2 regions of the Lactobacillus porci genome follow, and region 1 is predicted to be linked to the other one. Evidence: predicted binding sites of a transcription regulator. Region 1 holds the regulator's gene; the other holds the start of a gene.
What was found. The regulator LexA, encoded in region 1, represses DNA repair genes until DNA is damaged. The targets are predictions, from matches to a motif close to CNAACANNTGTTNG.
Positions count from the first base shown of each region.

Region 2: a site for LexA is predicted at 7,432-7,445, ahead of xerS (tyrosine recombinase XerS). Genes of this name have one in related genera too.

Region 1 covers NZ_VUMX01000003.1:54,794-70,750, reverse strand. Annotated here, with positions in the region: gene FYJ62_RS01940 (C69 family dipeptidase) at 1-372, shown strand, start outside; gene ylxM (YlxM family DNA-binding protein) at 553-894, shown strand; gene ffh (signal recognition particle protein) at 907-2,337, shown strand; gene rpsP (30S ribosomal protein S16) at 2,442-2,714, shown strand; gene rimM (ribosome maturation factor RimM) at 2,769-3,272, shown strand; gene trmD (tRNA (guanosine(37)-N1)-methyltransferase TrmD) at 3,275-4,003, shown strand; gene rplS (50S ribosomal protein L19) at 4,264-4,611, shown strand; gene FYJ62_RS01905 (hypothetical protein) at 4,735-4,890, shown strand; gene FYJ62_RS01900 (TerB N-terminal domain-containing protein) at 4,976-6,874, shown strand; gene FYJ62_RS01895 (ATP-binding protein) at 6,878-8,206, shown strand; gene FYJ62_RS01890 (DEAD/DEAH box helicase) at 8,217-10,439, shown strand; gene FYJ62_RS01885 (hypothetical protein) at 10,530-11,069, shown strand; gene FYJ62_RS01880 (transporter substrate-binding domain-containing protein) at 11,266-12,138, shown strand; gene lexA (transcriptional repressor LexA) at 12,214-12,831, opposite strand; gene FYJ62_RS01870 (DUF896 domain-containing protein) at 12,989-13,231, shown strand; gene FYJ62_RS01865 (YneF family protein) at 13,363-13,587, shown strand; gene FYJ62_RS01860 (ABC transporter ATP-binding protein) at 13,688-15,454, shown strand; gene FYJ62_RS01855 (ABC transporter ATP-binding protein) at 15,447-15,957, shown strand, end outside.
Region 2 covers NZ_VUMX01000004.1:92,050-105,545, forward strand. Annotated here, with positions in the region: gene FYJ62_RS02530 (hypothetical protein) at 1-135, opposite strand, end outside; gene FYJ62_RS02535 (DUF2325 domain-containing protein) at 305-1,552, opposite strand; gene FYJ62_RS10730 (family 78 glycoside hydrolase catalytic domain) at 1,891-2,121, shown strand; gene FYJ62_RS02540 (alpha-L-rhamnosidase-related protein) at 2,111-3,496, shown strand; gene FYJ62_RS02545 (GGDEF domain-containing protein) at 3,550-4,032, opposite strand; gene FYJ62_RS10595 (hypothetical protein) at 3,932-4,735, opposite strand; gene FYJ62_RS02550 (glycerate kinase) at 5,439-6,581, opposite strand; gene FYJ62_RS02555 (hypothetical protein) at 6,600-7,316, opposite strand; gene xerS (tyrosine recombinase XerS) at 7,474-8,553, shown strand; gene FYJ62_RS02565 (dihydroorotase) at 8,607-9,893, opposite strand; gene FYJ62_RS02570 (aspartate carbamoyltransferase catalytic subunit) at 9,893-10,894, opposite strand; gene FYJ62_RS02575 (nitroreductase family protein) at 11,321-11,842, shown strand; partial or broken gene FYJ62_RS02580 (IS982 family transposase) at 13,167-13,496, shown strand, end outside.

The sequences.
Region 1 (15,957 bases):
TTCGTGCCGTTCTTTACCAATATGAGCGACACTGACCCGTCATATAACGACACCAGCATGGATTACAACCTGAAAGATGCCTGGTGGTTCTACAAGTCCTTCGCTGCCTTGGTTGAGAGTCATTACTCCCACTTCGTCCAAGAAGACGCGGTCTACCTGCAGGAGCTGAACCGCTATTACCGCGGCCGGGTGGAAGAAGTCATTGACCAGGCTAAGGGCAAGAGCGGGGAGGAATTGACCGCCTTCTTGACCAAGGCCAACCAGGAGACCGTGGCCCATACCAGACAGGAAACTGAAAAGCTGTGGGGCCAGCTCTTCTCAGAAGCCATGCGGATGTCTAAGCTGACTTTCAACATGGACAAGAATCTCTAGGCTAGATAAGCAAACGAGTCTGAAAAAACTCTAACGAATAAAAAAGGCTTCTAGAAGTTAAAAAAAACTTCTGGAAGCCTTTTTATGTACCCAAACTCGTTTTGTCGGGGGGCTTGAATCTTGCTCGTCTTTCTTTATGCTTTGAGCAGAGTTTGCTATACTTAAAAAAGGTGAAAAATTATGGATGAACTGAACAAAACTGAAGCCTTGGGTGATTTGTACGCGATGTATGGCTCACTGCTCACGCAAGGACAACAAGATTATTTCGAAGACTACTATTATGACGACTTGTCTTTGGGTGAGATCGCGGACAACCACCGGGTTTCAAGACAGGCTGTCTATGACAACCTGAAGCGGTCATCCAAGGCGCTGCAGAAGTACGAGGACAAGCTCGGCCTTCTGGCCACTTTCAATGAGCTTGAAGGGGGCCTGGTCATGGCCCGGGCTGACCTGAAGGCAGGCAAGCAGGAGCAGGCCCTTGAAGAGCTCGCCCGCCTGCTGCAATTGATTAGAGGAGAATAAGGACAAGAAAATATGGCTTTTGAAAATTTGAGTGAACGCCTGCAGAAGGCGCTGCGCAATTTAACGGGCAAGGGGAAGATTTCTGAAGAAGACATCAATGCCGCTTCCCGGGAAATCCGGCTGGCCCTTTTGGAAGCGGACGTCAACTTTAAGGTCGTCAAGGACTTCATCAAGACGATCAAGAAGCGCGCCCTGGGGGCAGAAGTCCAGGAATCTTTGACTCCTGGCCAGCAAGTCATCAAGATCGTTGACGAAGAGCTGACCAAGATGATGGGGGAGACCGCGGTTCCTTTAAACAAGGCCCCGCACGTGCCAACCATCATCATGATGGTCGGCTTGCAAGGTACCGGTAAGACCACCACGGTCGGCAAGCTGGCCAACCGCTTGATGAAGACGGAGAATGCCCGTCCCTTCCTGATCGCGGGCGACGTCTACCGGCCAGCGGCCATCGATCAGCTGAAGCAGATCGGCGACCAGCTGAAGGTGCCAGTCTACACGGAGCCGGGCGAAAAGAACGTGCCAAAAATCGTTGAAGACGGGCTGGCTGAAGCCAAGAAGCACCACAATGACTACGTCATCATCGACACGGCCGGGCGGCTGGAAATCGATGAACCATTAATGAAGGAACTGGAAGAAGTCAAGGCCGTGGCCCACCCAGACAACATTCTCCTGGTAGTCGACGCCATGACTGGCCAGGCAGCGACTGGCGTGGCCAAGGGCTTTGACGACCGCCTGGACGTGACCGGCGTGATCTTGACCAAGCTGGACGGCGATACTCGCGGCGGGGCAGCCCTGTCCATCAGAGCCGTGACTGGCAAGCCGATCCTTTTTACCGGTCAAGGGGAAAAGCTGACCGACCTGGACGTCTTCCACCCAGACCGGATGGCGTCAAGAATCCTGGGCATGGGGGACATGCTGAGCTTGATTGAAAAGGCCCAGCAGGACTACGATGCCAAGGAGGCCGAAAAGGTTGCCGAAAAGATGCGGGCCAACACCTTCGACTTCAATGACTTTATCGACCAATTGGAGCAGGTGCAGAAGATGGGACCGCTGGATGAGATCATGAAGATGATCCCAGGCTTTGCCAACAATCCGCAGCTGAAGAACTTCTCAATTGACGAAAAGCAGATTGCCCACACCAAGGCCATCGTCTACTCAATGACCCCTGAAGAGCGGGAAAACGAAAATCTGCTCAATCCGAGCCGCCGGCGCAGAATCGCTGCCGGGTCCGGGGTGCCGATCGTTGAAGTCAACCGGATGATCAAGGAATTCAAGACCGCCAAGGAAATGATGTCCAAGGTCACTAAGGGCAACTTCAAGGACCTGCAGAATCTGCCGGGGATGAACACGCCAATGGCCAAGATGGCCATGCGGAGAATGGGCAAGAACTTCAAGAAGAACAAGGCCAAGCGCATGAAGAAGATCAAGCGCTTCCACTCATAAAAAGGACTTTTTTCGCGAAAAAATGAGTCTGTTAAGTAAAAATACTTTACAGACTCATTTTCAGGTGCTATAGTTAAACTATTGAAATTTAGGAGGACAATTTAATGTCAGTTAAGATTCGTATGCGCCGCATGGGTGCCAAGAGAAAGCCATTTTACCGTATCGTTGTAGCAGATTCACGTGCACCACGTGACGGCCGCTTTATTGAAGAAGTTGGCTACTACAACCCAGTTTCACAACCAAAGGAATTGAAGCTTGATGAAGACAAGATCTTCGAATGGCTGAAGAAGGGTGCACAACCTTCAGACACTGTTCGTTCACTTCTTTCAGGCGCAGGCCTGATGGCTAAGTTGCACGACGAAAAGTACAACAAGTAATTGTAAAAAAGTTTGGGGCGCTGGCTTCAAGCTTTTTTTGTTAGGGAGAATTCAATGAACTACTACAACGTTGGCAAAATTGTTGGCACCCATGGCCTGAAGGGCGAGGTCAAGGTCGTGGCCGTTACCGACTTCCCGGAAGACCGCTTCCGTCCAGGGTCCCGCCTGTATGTCGGATCTGAACGCCGCGAGGTGACGGTCCAAAGCGGGCGGCCCTTCAAGCAGTTCTGGCTGGTCGTTTTTGATCAGGTGAGCGACATTGACCAGGCAGAGCAGCTGAAAGGCCAGGAAATCGTGATCGCGGAAGCAGACCAAGGGGAATTGCCGGACGGGGTCTACTACTACAAGGACCTGCTGGGCCTGGAAGTCGTTGACGATGAGACCGGGGAGAAGATCGGCAAGCTGACCGACATCCAAGCCCCAGGCGCCAACGATATCTGGGAAGTTACCGACCTTGAAGGCAAAAGCTTCTGGATTCCCTACATCGATGACGTCGTCAAGCAGGTCGACTTGGCCAGCGGCCAGGTCAGAGTCGTATTGATGGAGGGATTGCGCTGATGCTGAACGTTAATGTGCTGACTTTGTTCCCAGACATGTTCACCCCCTTGCAGGTTTCGCTTTTGGGCCGGGGGCAGGAAGACGGCAAGTGGAAGCTGAATCTGGTCAACTTCCGCGACTTCTCAGAGCGGCCGCACAAGTCCGTTGACGACACCCCATATGGCGGCGGGGCCGGGATGGTCCTGCAGATCATGCCGATCAAGGCAGCTCTGGAATCGCTGGAAAACAAGGGCAAGGTGATCATCACTGCTCCGCAAGGGCGGACCTTCAATGAGCAGATGGCCCAGGATTGGTCAAAAGAAGAGAACCTGACTTTTATCTGCGGGCACTTTGAGGGCTTTGACCACCGGATCTACGGTCTGGCTGACGAGATCGTCTCAATTGGCGACTACGTCCTGACGGGCGGGGAATTGCCAACCATGAGCATGATTGACGCCACGGTCCGCCTGCTGCCAGGCATCCTGGGCAATGCCATGTCGCCGGTGGAAGAGTCCTTTTCCGACGGGCTCTTGGAATATCCGCAGTACACCCGCCCCGCTGACTTTGAAGGGCAAAAGGTGCCAGACATCCTTTTGTCCGGCAACCATGGCAAGATTGACGAATGGCGCCACTACCAGGCCTTAAAGACGACCTTCCTCAAGCGCCCGGACCTGTTGAAAGGCCGGGAGCTGACCAAAGAAGAGCAGCAGATGCTGCTTGACATTAAGGCTGAAAGCGAGCAAGAACAATAGAAAAGGTGATTTGATGACTTTTCCTTGGATACGGTTGAAGAGGCCATTTTGAAGCTGGCCCAAGGCATCTTGTTCGCTGAACCCGTTTCTAGCAGCAGCCTGAGAAAGGAAGATTTGCTGCAGATTTTGGACTGAAGAAGCTTGCTTTGCCAGGACAAAGATGGTAAGCTAATAAGCGTGGCATTTTGCCAATCATCAAGATTAGGGGTGTTCCGCTGGCCACGAGGTGGCGAATGAATGCCGTAGAAGGAGAAACAATAATGGATCCATTAATTAAAGAATTGACTGCAGAACAAATTCGTGACGACATGCCTGAATTCCGCGCCGGTGACACGGTTCGCGTTCACGTCCGCGTTGTTGAAGGTACTCACGAACGTATTCAGATCTTCGAAGGCGTCGTAATCAAGAAGAAGGGCACTGGCATCGGTGCTACCTACACTGTTCGTAAGATCGCTTCCGGCGTTGGCGTTGAACGGACCTTCCCAGTTAACACTCCACGTGTTGCCAAGGTTGAAGTTACCCGTCACGGCCGCGTACGTCGTGCAAAGCTGTACTACCTGCGCGCTCGTTCAGGCAAGGCTGCTCGTATCGCAGAACGTCGTCGTTAATTCTAAGATTGACGCTAAAAAGTCATCCCATTGGGATGGCTTTTTATTTTTGCCCTTGATCGCCAAGGCAACTGTCTGGCGGTTTGGTCTATAATTAACAAAAACGAATTAGATGAGGTCAAGATGGATACTAGCAAACTGAAAGCCTTTGCCGTATTGGCATCCACCTGGAAAAACTGCTCAAGCTGGCAGGCCGGCTATAAAATCAGGGCCCTGGCGATCTTGGCCAACAAGGACCTGCTGACCCAGCTTTTTGCCTTGAATGGACAAGTTCGCTAAAATAGCAGAAAAAAGTGGATATCATTTGTGCTTAGAACATTCGTTCTATATAATATGTAACAGACAGAAAGATGGAGGTGAAAGCATGCGCTTGTCAGAACTAGCCAAATACGTCCAGAAGAAGTATGGCTTGGGGGTCGATTTTATCACCAGCGGCGAGGTCAGCATGGCGGCTTTGATCGTTCCAGGAGCTGAGACTGCTTTCGCCCTCTTGATCAAGCAGGGGGAGAAAGAAGGCCTTGACCTGCACTGCGGTTCGATCGCGGCTTTTTTGGCCAAGCAGCCTGGCTTTGGAGCGCCGATCTGCATCAAGGATCGGGGGTGGCTGGGAGTTGACCTGACCGCGCCCGAGCTGAATGACCGCTTCCTGCTCAAGACCCTGGACACGGCCTATCAAGCTGGCCGGCCAGCGGTCAAGCGGCGTGAGCACATGTTTTACGTGGCCGACCGCAACGATGAGTCGCCATATGAGGACGCAGCGATCCCTGAGCGGGGCAGCTTCGTCAAGCGGTCGGACCATCGCCGAGTCAGTCATCATGGCTCAGACGTCATTTTCAGTTCCAAATCTCCGGTCCGCGGGCGAGACGACACCCCGCCCGCTATCAGCCGGATGCTGGAGTCATATGACTACCAGCTGCCAGTGGCGACCCGGCGGGAAGCCAACTTTTACTATCAAGGGATGATGATGGCCGACTATGAGGACAATTTTTCCTATTCCGGCCAGATTCGCTTTCGCCGGCCGGTCTACCATGACTTGTCAGTTAAGGAGCTGCGGGACTACTTCTCTTGGCGCTCGCGGGTCAGACAGGGGGATTTTGCCCCAGCCAAGTCGGGCTTTTTGTACCTGCTAACCAGTGAAATCGTCTGCCAGATCGGGATAAAAGACCCGCTTGCCGGGCTCAGGCAGCTGCAGCTTTTGCAAGAGCATTATCAAGGACAGGACCAGCTGACGATCTGGGATTTGAAGCATCTGATCCAGGGCTACCTGGTCTATTACGGGATAAAGCTCAGTCCAGAGGAAGAAGAGCAGGAATTTGCCGAAGAAATCAAGCGGGCTGAGCCGTATGAAACCTTGCTGGCGGACGCTGAAGGGGACAGCAGGGTCTACCAGGCTCTGTTGACCTTGGCCAAGAGCAAGCCGGGAGCCAATCCCTTGCTGAAGGAAGACCCTGAAAAGTATGCCAGCCTGGTGGCTGACGTCTGGAAAGAGATCAAGTCTTCACCTAAGCAGCTGGCCCAGCAGCTGGTCGGCGAGAAGTCGGTCTTTCCCATGCACCTGTTCGCGGATGCCGCCTTCTACAGCCCCCATCCAATTGAGGCGGCCACTTACCAGGTTGGGCAGGCCGTGACCTACCGCTGCAAAGACGGCAAGTGGACCAGCGAGGTCTACTGGCCAGCCGTCCGCCAGCACAAGCTGCTGCCAGACCTGCTGCACGAGATTGACCGCCGCAGCCGCCTGGCGCTTGGACGCGGGCGCAAGATGAAAGAGCGTCCCCTGCCTGCTGCCCTGCAAGAGGCCATCGAAGCCGGGATCAAGACCTACCTGCGTGAAGAAGCCGAGCGCGAAAAGCCGAAGATTCACCTGAACCTGGCCAGTCTGGCCAAGATCAGGGGCGACGCGGCTGAAACGCGGGAGAGCCTGCTGACTGAAGAAGAACGGCAGCTGGAAGCCCAAGAGGCTGAAGCAGAGCAAGAAGCCGCAGCCAGCCAGCAAGCAGCCCCCAGCCAAGAATGCAAGGAATCTTTTGGTCAGTTTGACTTGACGCCAGAAGAAGGCTATGTGCTCCAGCAGCTGATGGCCGGCAAGAGCGTGAGCGGCTACGTCAAGCAGCACCACCTGCTCACCGAGGTCCTGGCGGACAGCATCAACGAGAAGCTTTTTGACGAGATTGGCGACTCCGTCATCGAAATTGCCGGCACTGAGCCGGAACTGGTTGAAGACTACCGGGATGACTTGTCAGATTTATTTGGAAGCGAGGAATAAATTTTGGAAAAGAAAAAACGAGTTCCCAAGCGAATCGCGCAAACGGTCTTGAATTCCCTGAAGGGCGGGGTCGTGCCCCGCATTGGCCTGCCTTACGTCACCGTCGGCCGCAAGGCGGAAATTGCTGCCCTGCTGCACGACGTTGAGGTGGTGCAGGAAGGCGGGGCATCTTTCCGCTTTATTGAGGGCCGCTATGGGTCAGGGAAGAGCTTTTTGCTTCAGACCATCCGCAACTACGTAATGGACCGGAACTTTGTCGTCGTTGACGCCGACCTGTCGCCGGAACGGCGCCTGCAAGGAAGCAAGGGACAGGGCTTGGCGACCTACCGGGAACTGATCCAGAACCTGGCCACCAAGACCCGGCCAGAAGGCGGAGCCTTGAACCTGGTCTTGGACCGCTGGATCAACAACTTGCAGACCAGCGTGGCCCAGGAAAGCGGGCTGGATTTTGCCAGCCCGGCCTTTAAGGAGGCCGTGGACCAGAAGATTTTTGCCGTGATTTCCAGCCTTAGCGAGCTGGTGCACGGCTTTGACTTCGCCAAGCTCCTGCAGATGTACTACGATGCCTACGTTGACGGGGATGAAGCCACCAAGGGCAAGGTAATCAAGTGGTTCAGGGGAGAGTACAAGCTGAAGACCGATGCCCGGAAGGAATTGGGCGTCAACATCATCATTTCAGATGACGACTGGTATGAATACCTCAAGCTCTTTGCCAGCTTCTTCAGACAGGCCGGCTACAGCGGCATGTTCATCATGATCGATGAGCTGGTCAACCTCTACAAGATCCCCAACGCCATCAGCCGCCAGTACAACTATGAAAAGCTGCTGGCCATGTACAATGATGCCATGCAAGGCAAGGCCAAGCATTTGGGCATCATCATGTGCGGAACGCCCCAGGCGATTGAAGACCGGCGCCGGGGCGTCTACTCATATGAGGCCCTGCGCTCGCGTCTGGCTGAAGGCAAGTTTGCCAAGGCTGGCGCTCGGGACATGTATGCCCCGGTGATCAAGCTTGATCCGCTGACCCCCGAAGAGATGCTGGTCTTGACCGAGAAACTGGCGGCCATGCATGCTGGTCTGTACGGCTATGAGCAGACCATTACGGAAGCGGATCTGGAGGCCTTTATCAAGACGGAGTTTGCCCGGATTGGGTCCGACACCAATATTACCCCGCGGGAGGTCATCCGCGACTTTATCGAGCTGCTCGACATCGTTTGGCAGAACCCCGGCACTTCCGTCAAGGAACTCCTGGAGAGCGATGATTTTGCCTATGCCAAGTCTGACGCCGTTTCAGACGACAAGACGGATGAATATGCGGAATTTACGATTTAAGGGATAAATCATGTTTGATGCATTCGGGCATTATGCCCCCTTTATCCAAGACTATATTTATGAGCATGGCTGGCAGAAATTGCGGGCCATCCAGCTGGCAGGCGCCGATGTGATCTTCAACACCGACAACAACCTGCTATTGTCAGCAGCCACTGCCTCAGGGAAGACAGAGGCTGCTTTTTTCCCGATTCTGACGGAATTGGCTCAGGATCCGCCTGACTCAGTGGGCTGCTTGTACATCGCCCCCTTAAAGGCACTGATCAACGACCAGTACCTGCGCCTCAGCGACCTGTGCGCTGGCGGGGACATTCCGGTTTGGCGCTACCACGGCGACGTGTCCCAGAGTCAAAAGCGCAAGCTCTTCAAGCACCCGTCCGGAGTCTTGCAGATTACGCCGGAATCGCTGGAGTCATTAATGATCAACAAGCACGCGGATATTCCCCGTTTGTTTGGCGACTTGCGCTACATCGTGATCGATGAGCTGCACTCCTTTTTGCGCAGCGACCGGGGCGGGCAGACCTTCTGCCTGATTGAGCGCCTGGGTCGCTTAGCCGCTTGCGATCCCCGGCGGGTAGGCTTGTCAGCGACGATTGGGGATCCAAGAGCGGCCGGCAGGTTCCTGGCTGCTGGCTCAAGGCGCAAGACCTCGATTCCCAAGATTAAAGACGACCACCAGGTCTGGCGCTTGTCAATGGAGCATTTTTACAAGACCGATCCCCAGGCTGGGGCCGGAAGCGCGGCGGGGCAGCCGCCTTTGGCCAAGGCCAGCGACCAGGCACCGGAAATGGCCGATCCCAGCATGGCCTATATCTTTGACCATACCCGGGGGAAGAAGTGCCTGGTCTTTACCAACAGCCGGGAGGAATGCGAGGCCGTCTGCCAGGTGCTGCGCCAGTACTGCGAGGCCAAGCATGAGCCGGACCGCTTCATGATCCACCATGGCAATCTGTCAGCTGCCTTTCGCCAGAGCGCGGAAGAAGCAATGAAGGACGACAATGTCAAATTGACCACCTGCGCGACGGCGACTTTGGAACTGGGCATTGACATCGGCCAGCTGGAGCGGGCCTTTCAAATTGACGCTCCCTTTACGGTTTCAGGCTTTTTGCAGAGGATGGGGCGGACCGGCCGGCGGGGCAACCCGCCGGAAATGTGGTTCGTCATGCGCGAAGATCACCCGGAAAGCCGGGCCATGCTGCCGGTCTTGTTCCCATGGCCCTTATTGCAGGGGATTGCCCTGGTCCAGCTGTATCTTGAAGAACGCTGGGTGGAGCCGCCGCGGGAAAACCGCCTGCCATACAGCCTTTTGTACCACCAGACCATGAGCACCTTGGCGTCGATGGGAGAGATGACGCCAGCAGAACTGGCTTCCCGGGTCCTGTCTTTGTCATATTTTCACCGGGTCTCCCAAGCTGACTACAAAGTGCTCCTGCGCCATTTGCTCAAGACCGACCAGATCCAGTGGACCGAAAACAAGGGCTTGATCGTGGGCCTGAGCGGGGAGCGGGTGACCAACAATTTCAAGTTCTACGCCGTTTTCCAGGAAAATGAAGAATACAGCGTCCACTCAGCTTCAGAAGAGCTGGGCACGATCGTCAAGCCGCCCCCAATTGGCGACAAGGTGGCCATCGCGGGCCACGTGTGGGTGGTTGAAGAAATCGACCGCCAGCGCCACCAGGTCTACGTCCACCGGGTCAAGGGGCGGATCCCCGCTTACTTTGGCGACGTGCCAGGGGACATTCATCCCCGCATATTGGAGCGGATGCGGCAGATTTTGTCAGAAGACCGCAACTACCCATATTTGATGGCCAATGCCGTAGCCCGCTTGAACGAGACGCGGTCGATGGCTAGCATGGCGGGGATGCCGGCCAAGCAGCTGGTCAACCTGGGCGGCAAAACCTGGTGCCTGTTTCCTTGGACCGGGACGTATGCCTTCCTGGCCCTGGAACGGCTCTTGAAATTAAAGTGCGCCAAGCGCCTGGGCTTGAAGAACTTCGATTCCGTGCGTCCCTACTACATGCAGTTTTCGATGGACGTCAGCCCCGAGGACTTCTTCGCGATCGTCAAAGAAGAGGCCAGCAAGGACTTTGACCCGCTGGATTTAGTCTACCCCAAGGAAGTGCCGGTCTTTGACAAATATGATGAATACCTGCCGGATGAGCTGGTCCGGAAGGAGTTTGCCGAAAGCGTCCTGGATCTGGCGGAAATGCGCCGCTGCGTGGAAAAAATGCGGTAGAATAAAGTTATGAAAAGCACGAATTAGCTGAGCAGAAGGAAAAAGAGAAATGCAGAGCTTGATTATTTGTTTCGTGAAGAAAGGACAAAGATGTCTGTTACCCAGTGTCCCATAAACAGTTTTGACGAATTGGCCCAGCAGGCCGGAAAAAGCGACGAGCTGCACTTTACCTTGGGCGGAGATCCCTGGCTGCTGGTGGATGACGAGGATCCTGACTCTGACGCCACCAAGACCTTGATCAACTGCAATGACCCGGCGGTCACCGCTTCATTTGCGACCATTGAGGATTTTTTGACTTGCAAGATCAACGGCCGGACTTTGAAAGAACAATGGAGCGAGCTGACGGACGTCAGCTGCTGGTACATCAGGTTTGACAGTCTGGAGGAGTTCGTCCAGACCATCAAGGACGGCTGCGAGATTCAGTTCAGCCTGGATGGCCGTCAGTATTTGCTGGCAGAGAACAGCGACCAGCAGAGCTACCGGCAGCTGACCTATACCAATTATTCCAAGCAGGCTGACCCAGCTTTCATTGCCAAGTTCCGCAGCCTCGATGAGCTGCTGGCATATAAGATCGGAGGCCAACCGCTTTCAAAGCTGTGGACGCGGATGAGAAACGTCGATTACGGCTAAAGCCGAATGTTCGAAATTAACTTTTTAAAGGAAAAAATCATTCAAGTAAGGGCTTTGATTGCCAAGATTGATAATATTGGCAAATTCACCGGGACAAAAACTTTATTTTTTAAGAAAAAATACCAATTTTTATAAATAAAAGGAACTTTCCTCACAATCGGGTATAATATGACTTAGATTTTGAAATGAAGGAAAGATGAAAATCATGAAAAAGCTGCCCAGCCACCTAAAGAAAATTGTTCGTGTTCTCTTGCTTTTGTCCCTGGTCTGCTCCTTGACCGGCTTGACCTCGGCTTGCTCCAAGAAAGCGGAGACCACTTATGAAAGAGCCAAGCGGACCAACCGGATCGTTTGGGGCGTGCGTCCTGACACCCGCCTGTTTGGTTTGACCAATGTGAAGACCGGGAAGATCGAGGGCTTTGAAATCGACCTGGCCAAGGCCCTGACCAAGCAGATCCTTGGATCAAAGGGGAAAGCAGTCTTCCGCCCGATTACGGAAAAGACCCGGATCACGCTGCTGCACAACGGCTCCTTGGACGCGGTTATCTCAACGATGACTATTACCAAGGAAAGAATGAAGGTCATTGACTTCTCTGACGTCTACTTTGACGCGTCAGAATCAATGATCGTCAAAAAGACCGGCAAGATCAGAAATATCGCTGACTTGAACCATAAAGGAGTGGTCGTCATTGCCATCAAGGGGACCGACGTTTCCAATCAGGTGGCCAAGCTGGCCCCTAAGGCCAAAGTCAAGCAGTTCGATGACTATGGCTCAGCCTTTAACGCTTTAAAGGCTGGCCAAGGTGACGCGATGATCGATGACAACGGCATTTTGGCCGGGCTGATTGCCGATGACGACAAGTTTACCCTGACCGGGGATGCCTTGGCCCAAGAACCATACGGGATCGGGGTAGAGAAGGGCCAGGACCAGATGCGCCAGGCCATCAACAAGGCCTTGAAGACCGTACGCCAGGACGGGACTTACGACCGTCTGGTCAGAAAATGGTTTGGCAGGGTTTCCGGCTTCAATGTCAAGCAGGCTGAGTCAACCAAGGTCAAGATCCAGTAAATTGTCAAAAAAGCAGGCAAAAAGGCAAGCTCCATTTGGAACTTGCCTTTTAATTTGCTGCTTAATATTTGGCGACTAGTTGATGTCATTGCGGTAGAGGCCAACGACCTTGCCCAGGATCTGGACTTGATCCAGGATGATGGGAGCCATCGCGTCGTTTTCCGGCTGCAGGCGGAAGTGCCCGTCTTCCTTATAAAAGCGCTTGACCGTGGCTTCATCGTCATCGGTCATGGCCACTACGATCTCGCCGTTGCTGGCATTGGTCTGCTTGCGGACGATCACGTAGTCCCCGTTCAAGATGCCAGCGTTGATCATGGAAGTCCCGTGGACCTTCAGCATGAAGAGCTCGTCGGCCTCGTTCTTGAGGTCTGGCGGGGTCGGGAAGTAGTCTTCAATCGTTTCAACGGCCAGAATTGGCTGACCGGCGGTTACCACCCCGACGACAGGAATGTCTTTCGGCTTGATGCCCAGGACCTTGAGCCCTTCCGGGGTAATTTCCATGGCCCGCGGCTTGGTCGCGTCCTTCTGCAGGAGTCCCTTGCGCTCAAGGCGCACTAAGTGGCCATGGACCGTTGAAGTGGAAGAAAGTCCAACCGCGGCACAGATTTCGCGAACCGTTGGCGGGAATCCGCGACTTTCAACCGTATCATAGATGTACTGCAAAATTTCTAATTGTTTGTTTTCGTGGTTCATAGTCTTAATCCCGTAAAATCCTTATTTACTGTTCTATATTGATTTTAGCAGACATGACCGGAATTTACAAACAAACGTTCTAAGCGTTAAACTTTTTTTATGATCTTAAAAAGAGTAGACTATTACTCGAAATCAAGAATGGAAAGGCGGCAGTTTGATGACCCCAAAGGAAGAAGAAAAGCTTAGAAAGAGAATCAACCACTTGTACCACAAGAAGCAGGCTGAAGGCCTGAGTAAGGAAGAAGAGCAGGAAAGAAAAGAGCTGCACCAGAAGTTCATCGCCAACTTCAGAGCAGGCTTTCGCCAGCAGCTGGACAACCTGGTCGTGGTTGACAAGGAAGGCAATGACATTACTCCAGACAAGGCCAAGCAGATCCAGAAGGAAAAGGGCATTCGCTAAAGAGCTTTCAATTTATTCTTTAAAAATTGCCGGAAGTTTTGTAAGATAATATTTGTATTATCTACAAGCGGCTGGGCCGGAACGCTTTTCCGGCGGCAAGCTGAATTAAGGCCAATGGAGGTTAATCAGTTATGAATTTAGGTTTGGCGATCTTTTTAATTATCTTGGCAGCTCTGCTGGGTGCTGTGGCTGGTTTCTACGGCGCGCGGGCTTACATGAAGAATTACTTTAAAAAGAATCCCCCAATTACCCGCGAAATGGTTGAAGCAATGATGTCACAAATGGGGCAAAAGCCTTCTGCCAAGAAGGTCAACCAAGTGATGAACATGATCAAGCATCAATCAGCAAAGAACTAGGCAGAAGCGTTTTTGCCGGACTGGGGCAGCAGGGATTTTCTCCTGCTGCCTTTTTATATGTCAATTTATTTTGGAGTGTTTGAATATTTGGAGGTGAAAGATGGATACTTTTGCTAAGCTGGGCTGGTTCTTCAAGGCCCACAAGAAGCGCTACCTGCTGGGGATTACGGCCTTAATCCTGACCTCAGCGGCCAACCTGGTTCCACCCAGAATCCTGGGGATGATGGCTGACCAGCTGGATCAGGGCAAGATCAGCTGGGGGCAGTTTGCCTGCTATATCGGGGCCATTTTGGTCGCGGCCCTGGCCTTGTATTTGTTCCGCTTCTACTGGCGCAAGGAAATCTATGGCGGAGCGGCAGAACTGGAGAAAGAAATGCGGGGGCGGCTCTTCTGGCACTTCCTGCAGATGGACCGGACTTTCTTTCAGCGCTACCGGACCGGGGACTTGATGGCCAGAGCCACCAATGACGTGCAGGCGGTCCAGTTCGTGGCCGGCGACGGGGTCTTGACCCTGGTCGACGCCATCTTTACTGGCGGGGCAACTTTGATTGCCATGATGTGCTTCGTTGACTGGCGCTTGACGCTGGTTGCCATGATTCCTTTGCCATTTTTGGCCGTCTTGGCCAGATACTTGGGAACGCGCCTGCACGATGCCTACCTGGACTCGCAGGCTGCTTTTTCCCGTCTGAATAACAAGACCCAAGAGTCCTTGTCCGGGATCAAGGTTTTGAAGACTTTTGGCCAAAGCCAGCAGGACGCGGCGGCCTTCAACAAGATGACCTATGAGACGGTTGACGTCAACCGCAAGGTCTTCCGGATCGACTCTTTGTATGACCCCTTGATTACGATAATCATCGGGATCACCTACATGATTACGATCGTCTATGGCGGGACCATGGTCACCAACAAGACGATTTCGCTGGGCCAGCTGATTTCTTTCGTGGCCTATATTGGGACCATGGTCTGGCCAATGTTCGCGATCGGCTACTTGTTCAACATTTTGGAGCGCGGGAGCGCTTCTTATGACCGGATCATGGGTCTGCTTCATGAAAAATCCCTGATTGCCGATGCTGGGGAAGGGCTGGACACGAAGAGCATGCCGAAAATCCACGGCGACCTGCGCTGCCACGTGGTTGCCTTTGCCTATCCCGATGAGCCGGACCAGGACGTCTTAAGCGACATCGACTTTGACTTAAAGCCGGGCCAGACCCTTGGCCTGGTGGGCCGGGTCGGTTCCGGGAAGACGACCATTATCCAGCTCTTGATGCGGGAATTTGACAACTACCGCGGCCGGATCGTTTTTGGCGGGCGGGACATCCGCCAGATTCCCCTGGACGTCTACTTGAACGAGATCTCCTACGTGCCGCAGAACAACTTCTTGTTTTCGACCAGCGTCCGCGACAATATTGCTTTTGCCAAGCCGGAGGCCAGTCTGGAGGAAGTGGAGGAAGCAGCGAAGAAGAGTGCTCTGCATGATGACATCCTTTTGTTTGAAAAGGGCTATGACACCATGGTTGGGGAAAACGGGATTTCCCTGTCTGGGGGGCAAAAGCAGCGGATGTCGATTGCCCGGGCGCTGCTGCGCGACAGCGAGATTCTGATCCTGGACGATGCCTTGTCGGCCGTGGATGCCAAGACGGAAAAGGCAGTTCTGGCCAACCTGCGGGCCGAGCGGGCTGACAAGACGACCGTCATTGCCGCCCACCGCCTGTCCAGCGTCATGGATGCCGATGAAATTCTGGTCATGGCCCAGGGCAAGATTGCTGAGCGCGGAACCCACGAGGAGCTGCTTAAATTGAATGGCTGGTATGCCCGCATGTGGCGGCGCCAGGAACTGGCCGCGAAGGTAGGTGAAAGCGATGAATAATGAAGACCAATCCCAATCAGTCTGGAACCAGACGATCAGCGTCAAGGAACAGTGGCAGATCTTAAAGCGGCTATGCCGGTTCATCTTGAACTACAAAGGCGAGCTGCTGCTGGCTGTCTGCGGGATGGTTGCCGTGTCCGTGATCAACATGCTGCTGCCGACTTGGCTTCAGTACTACATGGACCACTTTTTGCGCCGCCAGAGCGCCAGCATGCAGGTGATTTGGGGAGTGGCCCTGATTTATGGCCTGGGGATCGTCATTAAAGCGGTCTTCCAGTTTACGTATGAATACCTGTATGCCTTGGCCGGTGAGCGGTCCCTGGAACGGGTCAGAAGAGAGCTTTATGCCCACATTCACAAATTGGGGATGCGCTATTTTGACCAAACGCCTGCTGGCTCCATTTTGTCCAGGGTGACCAACGACACGATGACCTTGAGCAACTTTATGCAGGTCTTCAGTGCCTTCATGCTGGGAATCATTTCCATGGTTACGGCCTTAATTG
Region 2 (13,496 bases), on a different contig from region 1:
AATGTTGATTTGGGTCAGATTAAGTTTCTCAGCGACGTAGTCGCCAGGCTCCAATAGAAGCGTGTCGCCAGATTTTGCCTGAGCAAGTGCTTGCTCAATGCTGCTGTTTTCCGTTAGTTTGTATTGCTCAGCCATCTTTACCAGTCCTTTCAGTAATTCCGTTGTTTCTTTCATTATTGTGCAAGTGCTTACAATAGTCAATAGCTAATTCTTAAGCATTTGCGGCATCCTTGACTGGATAAGCAATTGGCTGAGTTGATGTTTCATAGGCCGGCAAGCCATACATGGCCCTGTAGATTGCCCGCTAGATTGCCGACAAGCCCGCACTGTCCGCGATCGCGAAGCGCTTGGCATACTTTCTGACCAGCTTGCTGGTTGAGTGCTTGTTGATGTTCTGGACTAAGACTGCAATATCGACATGCTTGAGCTCATGCTTATAGAAAGATTCAGGCTCGCCAAACTTGAAAGCATTGATGATTCTGCATGTCCCATTATGCTCCTCGACCATGTGCTGGATCTCGTTGCGCCGCAGCTCGTTGCCGATTACCACGCCAATCTTTCTGCCCTTCAGGTCAAACGCCAATGTGCTGACATCTGGCTTGGCTTCAATGCTCTTATTCTTTTCTTCCTTATTATTTTGCTCCTTTTCCTTTCTTTTAACCGCTGTCGGCTTGCTTGCAAGGAAACTGCCGCCTCCGTCCCGAATTACCCAGCGGACCAAAGTTGAGCTCGGCTCATTCTTGTACCAAGCCAGATTGACAATGTCTCCTGCTTTGACATAACCCTTTGCACTCTTAGAAGCATTGATTCCATCAGGAATTTTATAGCGCTCCTCGTGCAAGAAATCGCTTAGTCTTTCACCAGAGGCATTATGATCGACGAACAAGCTGCCATCTAGCTCTTCTTCAACGATGCCGTAATCAAAAGATGAAAGATTGTCAGGCGTTTCCGCGGTATTGAGCACGCGGATAATGGTGACCTTGTCGTCCTTTTCGGGCTTGGCTTCAACGATATTTCCATTAGCCAAGCCAAGATTCCGGACGGTCGCTTCGCTGATTTTGCCGGCAAAGGCCCGGCGGGCATCAATCAAAGATCCACCCGTCCGGCAGCGGATAAACTTGCAGACTTCATGCCCGGTCGGCACGTCAAAGGCAAAATCCTGATTGACTCTTAGGACTGGCGCGTTTTCAGAGGCCGGACTGATGATCTTGACTTGACGGGTGGGTGCATCCCCGCTGGCAGACGCTTCGGCCTCTGCAGGATCAGCAAAATCTGTCTGACTGCCTTCAGTGCTCAGATTGTCAGCTGTTTCGTCAGCGCCATCAGCATCTGTGTCGGTACTGTCATCTTCATCCGAATCCGCATCCTCATCTTTGTCGCTGTCGTCATCGTCGTCATCGTCTCCATCCTGATCGCTATCGTATTCAACCTGAGCCAGCTCTAGCAGACTCTTGATTGCCACTGCCCCCAATCTGAGGGAAGTCTGCGTGTCGTCAAGCTCATCCAGAATTTTCTGTACTTGTTCGCGATAGTCTAAAAATAATTCACTCATTATTTGCCACCTCTTGCTATCCTTTCAGTTTCAACAACGGTTCTATTTCTATTATGCAAAACTCTCAAAGGAATAAAAGGGCTTTCAATTGAATATTTCCCGGAAGGGCCAAAAAAAGCATTTTTTCTTATCAATCAAGGAAAAAGCGTAAAGGAGTTCAGAAACTTAACATAATTATAGATATGGTAAAATACACTGACCGTGAAAACGATCAGTGTCTTTTGCGATTATTGTTTAGATTTGAAGTTGGTTATGAGGAATATTTGCCGGTTAAGGAAGTAATTGCCACGCCAGCTGCAGAAACAATCCTTGATTTTGGTCAAAATCAAGCAGGCTGGATGGAATTCTATAACCGCGAGCCAAAAGGGACGATCATCAAGTTTGAAGCCGGCGAAATTTTACAAAAAGGCTGCTTCTACCGGGACAATCTGCGTCAAGCCCGGGCTGCTTTCGTCTACGTCTTGGATGGTCAAGAAGGCTGGGTTCGCCCGCACTTTACCTATTTTGGCTACCGCTACCTGCGCGTGAGCGGAATTCTTCAAGAAATATGCCCGGGACATGGCTGTTGAGCAGGATATGCATGACGGAATGCTGACGATGTATGCCCCTGACATGGGCGACCACTCAGACGGCACGGCCGTTTGGGGCGACGCGGCAACGATCGTGCCTTGGAACATGTATCAGGCTTATGGCGACAAGGCGATTTTGCGGCAGAATTATTCAGCCATGAAGTCCTGGCTTGCATGGGTCGGCCGTCAGACTAAAAGCAAGCATCTCTGGACCGGCTGCTTCCAGTTTGGGGACTGGCTGGCTCTTGATAGCGAAAATCCCGCCATGCCGACAGGCAAGACTGAAGAGGACTTCGTTGCCTCGGTCTACTATTACTACTCAAGCTGGATTATGAGTCAAACTGCTGCCCTGCTGGGGCATCCAGCTGATGCAGAAAAGTATGGCAAGCAGGCTCAAGCAATCAAGCAGGCCATCCAAGCAGAATACATTACTCAAAACGGCCGCGTGGCAATTGATACCCAAACCGCGTATGCCCTCACTCTGTATTTCAAATTGGTCCCTGAAGACAAGCTCGGCCGCGTAGTCAATGACTTGGTCAAGCGTTTGGCCAAGGATGACGATCACTTGCAGACTGGTTTTGTCGGCACGCCGTTCATTTGCCAAGTCCTTTCCAAGTATGGCCGCCATAAGCTGGCAATGAAGCTGTTCATGAATGAGGACTACCCAAGCTGGCTTTACGCCGTCAATCTTGGTGCAACCACGGTTTGGGAGCGGTGGAACTCGGTCCTGCCATACGGCTCAATTAACCCGCAAGGAATGAATTCCTTAAACCACTACTCAATTGGGGCCATCATGGAATGGGGGTATCGCTACCTGCTGGGCATCAGTGACCACGCCCCTGGATACCAGAAGCTGGTCTTCGCCCCGCAGTTTGACTACCGCCTCAAGCGAGTAAGCGGCAGCTATGAATCAAGCTATGGCAAATTCAGCGTGGCTTACCAGATTGAAAGCGATGACGAGCATACCATCAAGCTCAGCCTTGACGTGCCATTTGGTCAGACCGTTGAAGTTCGCCTTCCCCGCGCGGCAAAGAACGGCGTTTTGGTCAACGGCGAGCTTCGTTCTAATGGCAACTTCAAGCTCAGCACTGGCCACTACGAGCTGACCTACCAGCCAGATGAAGACTATATTGAGCGCTACAGTCTGGAGAGTCCAATTGGCGAAATCATGCAGGATGAAGCGGTTGTCAGCAAGCTTGCCCAGGTTGCTGAGGTGATCAACTTCTTCAGAGATCCTGGCAACCGGGAGAATTTTGGCAAGATGTCCCTGCCGCAAGTTGCCAACGTGCTGCCATTTATCAACATCGATGCCGCGACGATGAAGCAGATTTCCGCAATCCTGACCGCGACCCCTATTAACAAAATAGAGAATTAAGACAAAAAATCAGTATCGCTGCAATCGAGATGATTGCTGGCAATACTGATTTTTTATTGATTATGTTGTTTGGCCTCAATGCCTGACAAAGTACCGTCTTGACCATTGTCCGTCGTGTCATAGCGATGACTTCTTTTGCCAGAATACATCATCCGGTCAGCCTTTTTGAACATGTCGGTCAAGTCAAGATCAGTCAGTGGCTTGCCGCTGCAAAAGCCTACGGTCACGGTGACCCGCCCGGCAACTCCGGCAAATTTCTGACTCATGATCTCGGTTTGCAACGAAATCAAGGCTTTGCGGAAGTCAGGCTCAGGCAAGCGGCTGATGATTAAGAATTCATCCCCGCCGTAGCGGTAGCCCTGGTTTGGAAAGTACAGGCTGATCAGCTGGCCGCAGCGGTGAATTGCCTCATCCCCGCAAGCATGGCCAAAAGTGTCATTGACGTGCTTGAAGTCGTCTACATCCAATAAGGCTACGCAGGTTTGGTGGTTCAAATAGCTGTTGATGTCTTCTTGCAGTGCAAAGCGGTTCTTCAAGCCAGTCAGCTGATCGCGCAGGCTGTTTTTGCGCCAAAGCTCCTTTTTCGTCTTGAGTCAGCACGATCGTAAGATTGCTTAAGCCGACGACCATGACAAAGTTGGAGATTCTAATCTGAAGCAGATTGTCGACAAGATAGGTCAGTCCATAGGCAACCGTACTCCAGAGCGCGACCTTGAATTCCCGCCCAAGCAGCTTTTTGTGCCGGAGGATGACGGCAATCGTCATTACGACATAGGTTTCAAGCTCGATATTGAACAAAATATGCAAGGGTCCGTGAACGTATTCGCCAGTCGGCTTGATCACATACAGCATTGGCTGCAGCTCCGGAAGCAGCAGGAAGGTCAAGACCACGAGCGCTGGTGCCATGAACAGCAGCTGCTGCCAAAGGGAATATTTTTGGCCATCGTTCTTGAGAGTCAAAAACATGTAGAAGAGCTCAAAAATGATGATCACATGGAGCAAGTGGGCTGTCAAGTTGGTTATGCTGACAAAGTTGAAATCATGCTCCATTGGCTCATTGCGCAGGACAGTGCCTGCCGTCTTAATCAGTGAGTAGCAAGAGATCAGCAGGGACATTACCATGATCACGTAGTAGGTTTTTGTCTTGTGCTTGTAGTAGATTGTCAATGCTGCAAAAAGTATCGCCGACAGAATCGCGGCCGGCATGTCAAAGTAGAACAGCAAGTTCGGGTTGCTCATATTTATCATTCCTTTATGCTTAGCTACTTTAATTATATACTTCTACAGACTTTAATATTTCTTTTTCTTGCAAAACAAGTATTATCTTATATAAATAATCGTATGCTGGTTAATCACCCTAACTAAAAAACAAAAAAATTCCTGAAAAGCAGCTGTGCATTGAGTTCAGCTTGCTATTCAGGAACGAGTAACAGTTACGTCGTATTCAGTTTTTCTCATTATGATGGTGGTAACACCTCTTTCAAATCAAATGTGACACTTACATTTTCCAACAGCGGTACATCGGAACCAACCTTGATTTGCAAATCAGCCCTGATGATTAAACTTAAATTTTATGGTGGTAACAGTCCCTTCTATCGTTTATTAGAATTTGCTATCCTACCATTATTGCCCATCGGGCCCATCTCCTTTTCGAACTAAGTAAGTTCTGGCGATTAAGATGCTTAAGTTTCTGGTGGAGTGTCCTCCTTTCTTTTTTGTACTTTAATCTTATCACATTTCTTTCATAATGCAAACGTAAACGCTTGCGATTTTCGAGAAGCTGCTTCGATAAACAAGCCCAAAATGCCTAAGATGAGAAACTATTTTAAGCAGCGCTTGGGCAAAAGCTTTGCTTTTTAGTTTATGACCAGTCCAAAAATAAATATAAAAATATTTTAGCCGTAAAAAAGCCGCATCCCTGCTTAGGAATGCGGCTCTGTCTTTATTTGACTGATTTGATGACTCTGGCAATGTTCTCGCAGGTCCGCGCGACGTTTGCCGGACCATGCTTGAGCGCGTCTGACAAGGAACAGACCGTGTCCAGGATGCCAAAAATAGCGTCGAAGCCAGCATCATAAAGGCTGTCGATCCCCTCGCCCAGGCTGCCGGCGACCGTGTACACGGGGATGCCCCGCTTGCGGGCAACTTGAGCTACGGCATATGGCGTTTTGCCGAACTTGGTCTGAAAATCGGTGCCGCCTTCGCCGGTGAAGACGAAATCGGCATCTGCCAGCTGCTCTTCTAAGTGATTCTCGGCAATGACGATCTGTGCCCCGGGTTGAGTCTGGCAATTGGTAAAGGCCATCAGCCCGGCCCCTAGACCACCTGCTGCCCCAGCACCTGGCTCATGTTCAACGTCTCTGCCGATAGATTCGCGGATAACAGCTGCATAGTGGGCCAGGTTCTGGTCCAGCCGCGCGATCATCTCTGGCGTGGCCCCCTTTTGCCGGCCAAAAACGCGTGAAGCCCCATTTTCGCCAGTCAATGGGTTGGTTACGTCACTGGCTAACAGCACTTCAGCCGTCCGCAAGCGCGGGTCAATCTCACTGGCATCCAGCTTGGCCAGCCTGCCCAAGGCGCCGCCGCCAAAAGGCAGCGCTTGTCCTTCTTGATCAAGCAGCTTGACCCCTAAAGCTTGGGCCATCCCTGCCCCGCCATCATTGGTCGCGCTGCCGCCAAGGCCAATGATCAGCTTCTTGACCCCGCGGTCCAGGGCATCTTTGATCAGCTGGCCAGTACCATAAGTCGTGGTCACCAGGGGATTTCTTTTCTCCGGTGGCAGGAGCTCCAATCCTGAAGCCTGTGCCATTTCAATTACCGCACAGGTGCCATCATTGATCAGGCCGTATTGAGCAGCCGTTTCGTTCTTGCCGTCAGGTCCAAGCACGCTGACGGTCCGCTTTTCGCCATGGTTGGCGGCGACTAAGGCATCTACTGTCCCTTCGCCCCCGTCGGCCATGGGCACTTCAACGATTTCTGCATCTGGAAAGACTTTTTTGATTCCTTGAGCCATGGCGTGGCAGACCTCCTTGGCCGTCATGCTCTCTTTAAATGAGTCTGGTGCTAGTACGAATTTCAGTGCCATTTTTCGCTCCTTTATTGACTAACGGTCGTAGATCGTATCCGGCACGACGACAAAGGTATCCGCGTCTTTGCCTACGAAGGCGCCGCGAACCATCAAGCGTCCGCCAACCGTGATCCCGTTCCCGTATTCAAGCAGCTGGTCGCTGTCGCGGTCGAAATACTTGACCAGGACGGTCCCGCCATCGTCCATTCTAAGCGTGACCTGGCTTTCGCCCAAGCTGGTCTGGTTCTCCAAGACCGTCCCGCCAAAAATGACTTCCTGATTGAGCCATTTTTCCGCTTTGGCATCCCATTCCGGCGTGCTCTTGACCGGGTAGGCCAAGTCATCCTCAACCGGATTGAACAAAAGCATGCGGTCTTCACAGGCCGGCACCATCTGGTTCAAAACCCGTAGCAATTCCTGCATGTCCGGCTGCAGGGGCGAAAATTCAGTAATCGTGTTCAAGGTCTTGCTGGAATTTTCAAACAATTGCACTTTCAAGTAGTCATCCGCCGCATCCCGGTAGTCGCGGATTTCGTGCGTGATCTTTTCCAGCAACTGGCCGGCTTGCGCGAAGCAGGCCGCGAACTTCTGGCTGTCAGTCTTGTATGACCAGGTGAGCAAGGCCTTGCCGTCTTCTTGGTGCCCCAATTCTTCTTGCAAAAAGCCGCTCTCCAAAGTCAAGCGCTCAAACCAGTTGTTAGCCCCTTCTTGGTAAGTTGGGCCGGCCTCCAAAATAATCTTCGTTGCCTTCAATTTTTGCTACCTTCCTTCTGCAATCTATTATAGCGCGCTGGGCAAAAATAGCCGCCTGAATTGCCCGAACTTGCATTCGCCTCGCTTTTCTAGTATTCTGTGACATAGAGAATGACGATCAAACGTTTGTGTCAAAAAGAAGATTAGTGAGGCTAGTATGGAAACCAAGAAATATTTGTCGCTGATTGACCAAGAGCTGGCCAAGATGCCCGACTTCGTGCGCGACTACCAGTTGCAGAACCGGCATTCTTTGACCACCAGCTACCAATATCTGACTGAAATCCGCCGCTTCTTTAACTGGCTGCGGACTGAAGGCCTGGCTAAAGCCTCATGCAATCAGGAAATCGTCCCTTCTGACTTGGAGCGGCTGCGCCGGAGCGACATGATGCTCTACCTGGATCGCTTAAGCCATACCAAGAACCAGCAGGGACACCTTAATTCGCCGACCACGGTCAACCGCTCCATCAATGCCCTGCGCTCGCTCTTTAAATTCCTGACCATTACCTCTGAAGACAACAACGGCAAGCCTTATTTTGACCACAACGTGATGCTAAAAGTCAAGTCCCTGGCCTACACCAAGACCCTGAACTACCGGGCCCATGCCCTTGAAGCCCATATGTACACGGGAGACTTGAAGTATCAGTTTTTGGACTTCTTGGACAAGGAATATGAAGGTCTGTGCAAGGCCAGAGCCCTTTCAGCCTTTCGCCAGAACAAGGAGCGGGACATGGCGATCGTGGCCCTGATTCTGGGAACGGGCATCAGAGTTTCGGAATGTGCCGGGATTGACCTGAAAGACCTCAACCTGAAAGAAGCCACATTAGACGTGACCCGGAAGGGCGGCCAGCGGGACAGCGTCCCAATTGCCTCCTGGACCCTGCCTTATCTCAAAGCATATGCAGCCTTGCGGGAGCGCCGCTACCGCCCGGAAAAGGACAACCGTGCCTTCTTCTTGACCAACTATCACGGCCAATGCCGGCGAATGACCACCAACGCCATTGAAAAGATGGTTGGCAAATACTCAGCCGCCTTCGGCCATCCCCTGACCCCGCATAAGCTGCGCCATACCGTGGCTTCCGAGCTCTACCAGGTAACCAAGGACCAGGTCATGGTGGCCCAGCAGCTGGGGCAAAAGGGCACGACCGCGACCGACCTCTATACCCACGTCGACCAGACCGAGCAGCGCCGGGCGTTGAACGCTATCGCTGATCAGGACCAAAACAAACCGCGACAATAAGACAAAAAAGCGCATCCCCCTAAGCAAGGGATGTGCTTTTCTGTATTTATTTGCTAGTCGGCTAAGTGCTTGTTCTTGTAGACCAGCTTGCCGCTGACGAAGGTCAGCGCGGTCATGCCGTAGACTTCTTCGCCAGTAAATGGGGTATTTCTCCCCTTTGACAGATAGTCGTCTTCGTTGATGGTCTCCACGTGGTCCAGGTCAAAGACCGCGATGTCAGCTTCCTTTCCTGGAGCCAGCACGCCCGCGTCAAGGCCAAAGAGCTTAGCAGGCTGGTAGCTCATCAAGTCCAGGAGCAGCTCCAGGTCCATCGCCCCACTCTTGACGAACTTGGTGTAAAGGCAGGCAAAGGCCGTTTCATTGCCGATAATGCCAAAAGCTGCCTTGCGCATGTCTCCGGCTTTTTCTTCCAGGCTGTGCGGCGCGTGGTCGGTGGCGATCAGGTCAATCGTGCCATCAAGCAGGCCATCGATCAGGGCAGCCTGGTCTTCCACGCTTCTCAAAGGCGGATTCATCTTGTAGTAGCCGTTGTTGCCATTGATGTCTTCTTCGTTAAGGAGCAGGTGGTGCGGCGCGGCTTCAGCAGTAACGTTGATCCCGTATTCCTTAGCCAGGCGGACCAGCTCAACGCTTTCCTTGGTTGACACGTGGCAGACGTGGTAGTGGACGCCAGTTTCCTGGGCCAGGATCAGGTCGCGGGCTACCTGGGCTGATTCACTCACGCCCAAGATCCCTGGCAGGCCGAGCTCTTCAGCCCGCTTGCCGGCATTCATGACCCCCTTGTGGTAGAGAGAGTCATCTTGCACGTGCTCGCAGATCGGCAGGCCAACCTTGGCAGCCAGCTTCATGGCATCATACATGGTCCCGGCCTGCTGGATTCCCTTGCCGTCATTGCTGAAGGCAAAAGCACCAGCTTCCTTGAGCCCTTCCATGTCGACGACTTCATCACTGGTCAGGTCCTTGGTGATTGCCGCGTATTGGTACAAGTGGACCAGGCTGCTTTTCTGGTTCAGCTCAACCTGCTTCTTGAAGGTCTCCACGTCGTCTGGAACCGGGTCAACGTTTGGCATGGTGCAGACCGTTGTAAAGCCGCCTCTGGCAGCACCGGCAGACCCAGTCTTGATCGTTTCCTTATAAGTGAAGCCAGGCTCTCTGTAGTGTTCGTGAATGTCTACCAGACCTGGGGCAACCAGCTTGCCCTTGAGGTCAATGATTTCGTCTGGCTGGTCAGCTTCCAAGCCAAAGCCGATCGCCTTGATCTTAGTCCCGGCAATCAGCAAATCTTCCTCGTGGAGCTCGCCATCGATGTAGACCAAGCCGTTTTTCAAAAGAGTTGACATTATTCAAGTCCCCCAATCTTCCGTCCGCGCAGGACGGCTTCAATCATGGCCATTCTGACGAAGACCCCGTTTTGCATCTGGACGGCGTAGCGCGACTTAGGCGCTTCAACCAGGTTCCCGTCCCATTCAACGCCGCGGTTGATTGGACCTGGGTGCATGATGATCGCGCTGTCCTTCAGCAAGTCGTATCTTCTTTGGTTCAGGCCGTATTGTTCGTTGTAGGCAGCCGGGTCAAACAGCTCTTCCGTGTTGTCGCTGGTGTGGCGTTCGTGCTGCACCCGCAGGAGCATCAAGACGTCCACGTCGGCAATTTCGTCATCAATGTTTTTGACGTAGGTGCCGTAGTCGCCAAATTCCTTTGGGTCATACCAGTATTCTGGACCGGAGAAGTAGACCTTGGCCCCCAGCTTGTTCAGGATCTCCATGTTTGAGCGGGCAACGCGGGAGTTGGTCAGGTCGCCGACGATCATGACCTTTAAGCCGTCAAAGTGGCCAAATTCGTTGTAGATGGTCATCATGTCCAGCATGCTTTGTGAAGGGTGCTGGCCGGAACCGTCACCGGCGTTGACCAAGCCCATCTGAAGGTGCTGGCCGGCCTTTGGATGAATGATCTCATCGTAGTAGGCGTTCTTTGAGTGGCGGATGACGCTGAGCTCAATGCCAAGCGATGCCATGGTCAGCTCGGTGTCGTAGAGGCTTTCACCCTTTTTGACTGAAGAGTGCGCTGGATCGAATGGAATAGCGGTCAAGCCCAGGCGGCGTTCAGCAACTTCAAAGCTCGTGTGGGTTCTGGTGGAGTTTTCAAAAAACATGTTGACGCAGAAGACCGGCCGGCTAAGCTTCGGCACGGCTCCGCCTTTCTTGAAGTACTGAGCCCGGTGGATCAGGTTGAAGACGTCCTCGACATCCAATTGTTCTACACTGACGAAGTACGGCAGGCGAAGCAGCTTGTCGTCCTTGCTGGCATTAGTAGCATTTTGGTCCTTGGTAACTGATAACAATTTTGCAACTTCCTTTCGAGCTAATTGAGCTGGCACAAGCAAAAAGGCCATCCTGCCCTGCGTGGGTGCAAGATGGTCTTCCTCAATTCCGTCCGCGCCACTGGCTGATGCTGGCGGAAATAGCAGCTGACGCTGACAATAATCCGGACAATTGCCGAAATGGTGCTGCCTTTGTCTGCTGAATGAGCAACCTTCTTAGTCTCACGGGGCTAATTTTAAAGGTCATTTTGCGTTTTCTTAACTATATGATTTTTGCTGATTTTAGTCAAGCACTTTCGCGGGATTTTTCCAAAAGGCAACGTGATTTAAAATAACTTATTTTTTCTTTAGCAAAGGCTTAAAACTTCTTAATGCGTTTTCAATTAAAGCTGTTGTATAATTTTAAGCAGAAGGAACTTTGTGATCGCGATAGGAGGTAAATTCTATATGAAATTCAAGAAATTGCTTAAAAGTCGCAAGACTGTCAGAACCTACACGGGCAAGGCAGCCGACAAGAAAGATCTGCAGAAGATACTGGAAGCTGGTGAATACGCGCCAGCAGCCATGGGCAAGTACGAAAACTATCTGTTTACCGTAGTTACTGACAAGAAGCTTTTGAAGGCGATTGATCAAGAAGCTGCCATGATGTTTGGCGATCTCCACTCCCACCCTCTTTATGGGGTGCCAACTCTGATTCTGGTCTCAGCCAAGAAAGTTGATGAAATGGCTTGGGCCACTGCCGGCATTATGGGCCACAACATGGTCTTGGCTGCGGAAGACAAGGGCTATGGCGCATGCTACATTTACGGGGCAGTCGCTGCCCTGCGCAACCACCCAGAAACCATTGCTGACCTGGACCTGCCAGACGGCTTCACGCCGCTTTGCGGGGTTGGCGTCGGTGAAACGGAAGAAGAGCTGGAAAAGCGCGACATTGACAAGGAGCGCGTTGGGATTACTGAAGCCGAGTAAAAATAACGAATATTAACACTAAAAGCCTGGATGCTGGCTCAATGTCAGCAAGTTAAGCCAAGGCTTTGAGACGCTCATCTAAATCAGATGAGTGTCTCTTTTGTTTTAAGACATGCCTGATATGCGGCTATTTGTCTGATTTATTGAATTTTGTCGAAAATATTGAAAAAATATTCAACTGTGCTATCATTGAACTGATTTGAAGAAGAACAAGCTTTAAGAAAGAAGATGTCCAGACTAAGTAAGCTTTTACTCAAAGCGTTAATTTCTTTAGTTGCAGTCTGTGTGTTAGGTGCTATTCTCATTTCGGCCTCTCGACCAGAGTAAAGCTGCACTTCAGCGCGGACTATAAATAAAATAAGAGAGGCGGTCAGCCCCTCTTTTGTTTTTGAAGGAGTATTAAACCTAGCCAGGTTTTTGGCAAATCTAGAAGCTTCTCAACCCTTGCTATTACTGGATTCTTTCCAATCTAACCAGCTCTGATTAACCAAGAACAGAAAATGTTGCTACTAAATTCAGTGCAATATTTGGTGCAATGATTCGGATGCGTTCACAGGCTTCAACATGATACTAAAGACAATCTATGATAAAATTTAAGTAGTGATTTCTACTTTCTCCGCTTGCGTCAAGCAGGCGGTTCTTTTTTTGCATTTTTGTCGTTGGGGTCCTAAATCGGGACCGCTTCTTAAAATCCTGTGCCAGGATCCGCTACACTCGTTGTACAGTTTCTGGTCAATCGATTGACCACACTATCCATGCCAGGGGATGCGGCAAGCAGGGAGCAGAGAAGCAGAATCTGCTCCAGGACCAGGCGACAACACTATCCATGTACACTTAACCCGCAAGCGCTCCAGGGGCTCGAGAATGGCGTAATAAGCAAGATAGAAGCCAGCTCTGTTTTAGATGTGTTGAAAAAGTCGCTTTGTTTGTGTCTCTCTTTTAGGGGAGTAAAGAAACTCTGTTTACGCCGCCTTAAGTGCTTCAAAAGGGCAATTCAACCAATGGCTAGGGTATTTCTTTTAGAAGGATCCAGAAACTCCAAAAATGGCTTTCACGGGCCCAAAATAGGCCTTTTTTGTAATTTGCCGGGGCCCTGAACTTTGGGCGGCCTTAACGGGCGTACCTCAAGGTACAACCGTAGTTATATGCTAATTTCCCATAAATTACTACTCAAAGTGCTCTATCACTTGATATATCAACCTTTTAGAGAATTTCGTTGAGTTTAAGTTACAACTCAAAAAATATTATCTTAAACTTCGAAAAAAGCCGTAATAGTAGGTTTCTTAGACATTGAGTTGTAAAATCCTGGGAAATTAGCAACTAAGGTTTTAAAGGCCATTTTGCCGTATCTCAAGACGGGTATGTTCTTGGCTATGTAATCACCAAGGCATCAATCCACGATGCAAAAGAAGCAGAAGAATTGATTCTCAGTACCCGTCCCGAAGGGCACTTTATCTTAGGCGATGAAGGTTATATAGGCAAACGACTGCACGATGCCCTCAAGATAGACGGTTATATACTGTGAACACCTTATCGGAAAAATATGAAGGGTGCTAAGCAGCATAACAAAAGAGAGCTAATGGCAATTCGCAGAACAATCGAGAGTGTGTTTTCTGTACTAAAGTACTACGGAATTGAAAATATACATGCAAGA